Regions from separate parts of the Idiomarina sp. T82-3 genome, predicted to be linked through region 3. Evidence: predicted binding sites of a transcription regulator. Region 3 holds the regulator's gene; each other region holds the start of a gene.
What was found. The regulator sigma-54, encoded in region 3, starts transcription at its own class of promoters, with help from an activator protein. The targets are predictions, from matches to a motif close to GTTGGCACGNNNNTNGNNT.

Region 1 (2,281 bases), on a different contig from region 3:
ACTTGCCCTCGAATGGCTTGTAACTGACGCCTGTCATCTTCAGTGTCGGTATGCCGTAAAAGCTTTTTAGCACGATTATCAATCACCGTAAGCGGTGCACCTAGCTCGTGAGCGACACCACTCGAAACCGAACCGATAGCCGCCATTTTTTCTTGTTCACGTAAGGCTTCATTTAGACGCTGCTCTTCTTGACGTCTATCCCGGATCTCTTGCTCGGCACGAGTGACCGCTTCTAGCATCTCGTTAAGACCTTGGCTTATCGCGACGATCTCGCTCGGTCCATGGGTATCAACCCGAACATCGCGCCGTCCTTCAGCGACCTGTTGCATAATATTGCGAAGATACAAAACATGGCGCCCAACGCCGCGATAATGACCAAAAACTAAAACGGCAATCGTCACCACGGCAAAAATAAACCAACTAATCCACGCTACTTGGCTTAGTTGCTCAAACCGTTCATCAAAATCGCTGGCGCGTCGATTAATTTGCAGAAGGCCAATAATACGGCCGCCACGATCAACAATAGGAAGGAACTGGGAAAACACCTCACGCCCCTCAACTTGACGGTAGTCATCTTGAGAGACGCCGGTTTGTACAGTTTGTCGAGCTAACCAACTATCGGATAAGTCAGTCTCTGTAACACCTGCCTCTGCTACTTGCTGACCATTTACGTCATAAACTGAAGCGCCATAAACGCGTCCAATATTAAAAACCGAATCTAAGTTCGCTTGCACAGTCGCCAAGTCATTGTTTAAAAGCGCATCACTGATCGGCAAACTAATCGCCCGCCCAATCAATTTAAGATCGGTCTTAAGACGTTCCTCTTCTTGCTGACCCGCTATATTCAATCCAAACGTTATCGCAGCCCCAGAAATTAATAGCATTGGAATAACCACATAAAGCAATAAACGGCGCTGAATACTCGAGAGCGGTAAAGTGTATCTTTTTGTCACATTACCTCCTTTGTGTGTATCAAAAGGATACATAAGAAATCGTAAATTTTCCTTGTTTGATTACAGGTATTTATTTTTTCCTTATTTTTCATGACGTTAAAAACTTGGCACAGTATTCGCTTTATCTAAAGTGATTAAATTTCTTGAACAACAGGAGTTCACGATGAAAAAGACAATGATTGCAATCGCATCAGCAATGACATTAGCGACTACTGCAGCCGCTGCGCAAACTCAAGACAACGCAGCACAAAATCAAATGGCACAACAGCAAGCTCAGCAAAAAATTACTGAAGGCATGCTGGTCAAGTTTGTCGCTGCAATGGAAGACGTTCAAAAAGTAACGACGAAATATCGCGACAAATTTCAAAATGCTGAAAATCAAGAAGAAGCGCGTAGCATCCAGCAAGAAGCGCAGAAAGAGATGATCGCAGCAGTGAAAGATTCTGGTCTTTCACCACAACAGTACAACATGATCATTCAACGCGCTCAAAGCGATAAAGAGTTGCGTTCTCGCCTTAAAGAAATGACTTCAGGTGAAGGTAACTCGTAAGCATCGATGTTAACGTTAATTCAAAGGGCGGTCATAGTACCGCCCTTTTTTGATCATAATTGACCTCCACAACGTAGCATTTAATATTCACACGAATTTAAAAGGAGTGTCTTAGTGAAAGCAGCAGACCTCATGGTAAAAGCTCTCGAAAATGAGGGTGTACAATATGTGTTCGGTATCCCAGGAGAAGAGAATCTCGATTTACTTGAATCTCTCTCAAACTCATCAATTGAACTGGTGTTAACGCGCCATGAGCAAGCTGCGGGCTTTATGGCGGCGACCTATGGGCGGTTAACAGGAAAGCCGGGGGTTTGTTTATCAACACTTGGGCCTGGAGCGACCAATTTAGTGACATCCGTTGCTTATGCACAACTCGGTGCGATGCCAATGGTCGTGATCACGGGACAGAAGCCAATAAAAGATCGGCCGCAAGGTCAATTCCAGATCATTGATGTCATCGATATGATGACGCCTATCACCAAGTACACTCAACCGATTATCAGTGCAAAGACGATACCTTCACACGTGCGGGAGGCTTTCCGTCGTGCCGAAGATGAACGACCAGGTGCAGCGCACCTTGAGCTATCAGACGATATTGCAGCTGAAGAAGTGGATGCTACCCCAATTACACCGAGTTACTCGCGTCGTCCAATTACTGAGCATAAGTCTGTCGATTACGTTTTGAAACTGCTTAAGGAAGCTAAGCATCCGCTCATCGTAATTGGTGCCGCAGCCAACCGTAAAATTACGGCAAAAATGCTTCGTGCGTTCGTCGATA
Region 2 (2,281 bases), on a different contig from region 3:
TCGGCACCCACGATAGTCACTTGTTGGTTAACCTTAACGCTACCTTGAGTAACACGGCCGATACCGATAACACCTAAGTAGCTTGAGTAGTCCAACTGAGAAATCTGCATTTGCAGATCGCCTTCAGGATCCGCATCTGGATGACTGACTTGGTCAACGATAGTTTCGAACAATGGCGTCATATCGCCGCCCGATTGTTCTGCATCCAGACTTGCCCAACCATTTAATGCTGATGCGTAGATAACAGGGAAGTCTAACTGCTCATCGGTCGCACCAAGGTTGTCGAACAAATCAAACACTTGATCCATGACCCAGTCAGGACGCGCGCCTGGACGGTCAATTTTATTAATAACGACGATTGGATTAAGCCCGTGAGCAAACGCTTTTTGCGTTACAAAGCGTGTTTGCGGCATTGGACCATCAACAGCGTCAACGAGAAGCAAAACTGAGTCAGCCATTGACATGACACGCTCAACCTCACCACCGAAATCGGCGTGGCCAGGGGTATCTAGAATGTTGATGCGGTAGTCTTGCCAGTTGATCGCTGTGTTTTTAGCGAGGATGGTAATACCGCGCTCTTTTTCTAGATCGTTTGAGTCCATGATGCGCTCTTCAAGCTCACCACGGCTTTCTAACGTGCCAGATTGTTGAAGCAGCTTGTCGACCAATGTGGTTTTACCATGGTCAACGTGCGCAATAATCGCAATGTTGCGAAGTTTATTAATATCAAATGCCTGAGTTGTCATTAAGAACAGCCTATTGATGTCGGAAAGTGAACAACGTTGTCTAAACCGACAAGGGGTTGATGAAAATAGCGGCGTATTCTACCTGTTTGCTAACGATATAAAAAGGGGCTGTTGAATTTTTCATCAGAATGACATGAATCAATAGGAATTAATGCTTATTTGCACCAAAATAGTCTACAATGAACCAAATTGGTGCAATTTTCAGTTGTTTTCAACGTTTCAACGGAACTCAATTTATTAAAAAACTTTAAAAACAATGAGTTATATATTTGGCACGTGGATTGCAATCCAATATGCATCCTAAGAGGTACACAACAATAGCTGTATAAAACTGGATTTAATCAGTTATTGATATATGTTTATTTTGACTTTTGATATTCAAGATTCCGCTGGAGGAAAACATGTCAGCAAGTAAGATTTTCGACGCCATTAAAGAGCATGACGTCAAATTCGTCGACTTACGCTTTACCGATACCAAAGGTAAAGAACAGCACGTCACAATCCCGGTGTCGCAAATCGACGACGATTTCTTCGAAGAAGGTAAAATGTTCGACGGTTCTTCAATCGCTGGCTGGAAAGGTATTAACGAGTCAGACATGGTGTTGATGCCAGACGCAGAGTCGTTGGTACTCGACCCGTTCACCGACGAAATGACACTGAACGTACGCTGTGACATTTTAGAACCTGATACCATGCAAGGCTACAGCCGCGATCCTCGTTCTATCGCGAAACGCGCAGAAGAGTTCTTGCAAGCATCAGGCGTGGCTGACAGCGCATTCTTTGGTCCTGAACCAGAGTTCTTCTTATTTAATGATGTGCGTTTCCACACCGACATGAGCGGTTCGTTCTACAAGATCGATGCCGAGGAAGCGAAGTGGAACTCGGGTCGTGAATACTCAGAAGGTAACTTGGCGCACCGTCCGGGCGTAAAAGGCGGTTACTTCCCAGTGCCTCCGGTTGACTCTGCGCATGATATTCGTGGCACCATGAGCTTGGTGATGGAAGACATGGGCTTGGTTGTTGAAGCTCACCACCACGAAGTGGCGACAGCGGGTCAGAACGAAGTGGCAACTCAGTTCAACAGTCTGACTAAGAAAGCCGACGAAATTCAAATCTACAAATATGTTGTGCACAACGTAGCGCACTCCTATGGCATGACCGCTACCTTTATGCCTAAGCCATTGGTCGGTGATAACGGCTCGGGTATGCACGTTCATATGTCACTTGCGAAAGATGGTCAAAACCTGTTTGCTGGCGACCAGTACGCAGGTTTGAGCGAAACCGCGTTATATTATATCGGCGGTATCATTAAGCACGCACGTGCAATTAACGCGTTTACTAACCCATCGACTAACTCGTACAAACGTTTGGTACCTGGGTTTGAGGCGCCTGTTATGTTGGCTTACTCAGCGCGTAACCGTTCTGCATCGATTCGCATTCCATTGGTATCGAGTGCTAAAGCGCGTCGTATCGAAGTGCGCTTCCCTGACCCAAGCGCGAACCCATACTTGTGCTTCACCGCACTATTAATGGCG
Region 3 (2,281 bases):
TCGAGCTTATTAATAAGCCCATCGATTGCCGCGTACATATCTTCGTGTTCTGCATCGGCGAAAATCTCTCCGCCATTGACGTGAAGCGTAGCTTCCGCTTTTTGAATCGTTTTTTCAACATTTAGGATGACGTGAACGTTGTTTATGTGGTCAAAGTGGCGCTCTAGTTTGGCAAATTTTGTATCCACGTATTCACGCAACGCGTCGGTAATATCAATGTGATGACCTGTTAGGTTGATTTGCATAACGTCTTCCTTCTACGGTTGAACAATATTAAAGCAGACTCTTCCGCTGGCTTGAAGAGGGAATATTGAGCGATTCGCGATATTTCGCGATCGTTCTCCTAGCTACTTGGATTCCCTGATCTGCGATGAGTTCAGCAATTTTGTTGTCGCTTAATGGTTTTGCGCGGTTCTCCGCGGCAACCAATTTTTTGATTAGTGCTCTTATAGCGGTACTTGAACACTCACCTCCTGTTTCGGTACTCACATGACTGGAAAAGAAGTACTTGAGCTCAAAGATGCCGCGGGGACAATGAAGGTATTTCTGGGTTGTAACGCGCGAAATCGTACTTTCGTGCATATCTACGGCTTCTGCGACATCATTCAGAACCATCGGCTTCATTGCCTCCTCACCATGCTCAAAAAAGCCTTGTTGGCGTTGAACGATACAATGTGCAACTTTAAGTAGCGTGTCGTTTCGACTCTCTAAGCTTTTTATAAACCAGCGTGCTTCCTGTGTGTGCTGCTTTATATACTGAGAGTCTGCACTTGATTTTGCCTGCCGACTCAGCGCTGCATATTCTTCGTTCACTCTTAATTTAGGTACGCTATCTGGATTTAATTCGACCACCCAACGACCATTCTTTTTAACCACGGAGATATCAGGGATAACGTATTCAGTTGGCTTTTGGTCGATTGCATCTCCGGGATAAGGATTCAAGGTTTGAATCAACCGTAATGTACTTTTTAGTTCGGCCTCATCTATTCTTAGCTTGCGTTGCAGACCTTTGTAATCCCTTGCACCCATAAGTTCCATGTAATCGTTAATCAGGGTCAATGCCAGATTTTTATGGGGTGTTTCATCAGTTAGTTGTTGTAATTGAATACTCAAACATTCTTGGATCGTGCGCGCCCCAACGCCGACCGGGTCAAAGCGTTGAATTCGCTTTAGCACCATAGCGACTTCTTCGACGTCAACCTCGGGGAGTGCAATGGCCTCAACGAGCTCTGTAACATCGGTCGTGAGATAACCGCGCTCATCGATAGACTCAATAATCGCGGTGGCGATAGCCGCATCCTCGTCGGTAAAGTGAGATAGCTGCATTTGCCATAACAGATGGTCATGCAGGGAGTCGTTGGTTTCGCCTTGGTAAACATCATGTTCACCATCAAATGACTGGCTCGAGCTTAAGCTGCTGGAGGGCGTGGTTGAGGTATAGGTATCGTCCCAAGTGCTGTCTAATGGTAAATCGTCAGGCAGAGATTGCTCGTTCAGCGCATCAGACGTTTCTTTTTGGCTATCGTCATTTTTAGCTTGTTGAGAAGACTCTTGAGGCGCGTCGTCGGCCTCGTTCTCTACCTCAAGTAAGGGGTTACTATCTAAGGCTTCTTGAATCTCAGCTTGTAGATCGAGCGATGAGAGTTGCAACAACCGAATGGCTTGTTGTAATTGTGGGGTCATCGTCAATTGTTGACCCATTTTTAGTTGCAAACTTTGTTTCATCTGATTATCCCGGCCTCACTTGTGCTCCGTTACAAGGTGAACTGCTCACCGAGGTAGACATCTTTAACCTGTTGGTTTGACAATACGCTATTTGCATCACCGCTGGCAATCAGTTCCCCGTGACTAACGATATAAGCATGCTCGCATACTGACAACGTTTCGCGCACGTTATGGTCGGTAATCAACACGCCTATGCCACGGTGCTTGAGGTGTTCGATAATTTTTTTGATATCCAAGACTGAAATGGGGTCAACACCTGCAAACGGCTCATCAAGCAATATGAACGTCGGATCAGCGGCAAGCGCTCGAGCAATTTCAACCCGTCGCCGTTCACCCCCCGATAAGCTCATGCCTAAACTGTTAACAATATGCCCGATATTGAACTCTTCTAATAAAGCGTCGAGCTTTTCTTCTCGTTCTATCGTTGTAAGCGATTTGCGAGTTTCGAGGATAGCCATTAAATTATCGCGCACTGTCATTTTGCGAAAAATAGACGACTCCTGTGGTAAATACCCAATGCCTCGTCGAGCGCGTTCGTGCATAGGAAGCAACGTTA

Region 1: the regulator sigma-54 is predicted to act here: its motif matches at 1,057-1,075, upstream of AWU56_RS11055 (DUF4168 domain-containing protein).
Region 2: the regulator sigma-54 is predicted to act here: its motif matches at 1,015-1,033, upstream of glnA (glutamate--ammonia ligase).

The regions. Positions count from the first base shown of each region.
Region 1 covers NZ_LSBQ01000021.1:22,951-25,231, forward strand. The annotation lists gene AWU56_RS11050 (sensor histidine kinase) at 1-953, opposite strand, end outside; gene AWU56_RS11055 (DUF4168 domain-containing protein) at 1,117-1,503, shown strand; gene AWU56_RS11060 (acetolactate synthase large subunit) at 1,618-2,281, shown strand, end outside.
Region 2 covers NZ_LSBQ01000016.1:17,078-19,358, reverse strand. The annotation lists gene typA (translational GTPase TypA) at 1-746, opposite strand, end outside; gene glnA (glutamate--ammonia ligase) at 1,148-2,281, shown strand, end outside.
Region 3 covers NZ_LSBQ01000001.1:207,617-209,897, reverse strand. The annotation lists gene hpf (ribosome hibernation promoting factor) at 1-245, opposite strand, end outside; gene AWU56_RS00965 (RNA polymerase factor sigma-54) at 274-1,725, opposite strand; gene lptB (LPS export ABC transporter ATP-binding protein) at 1,755-2,281, opposite strand, start outside.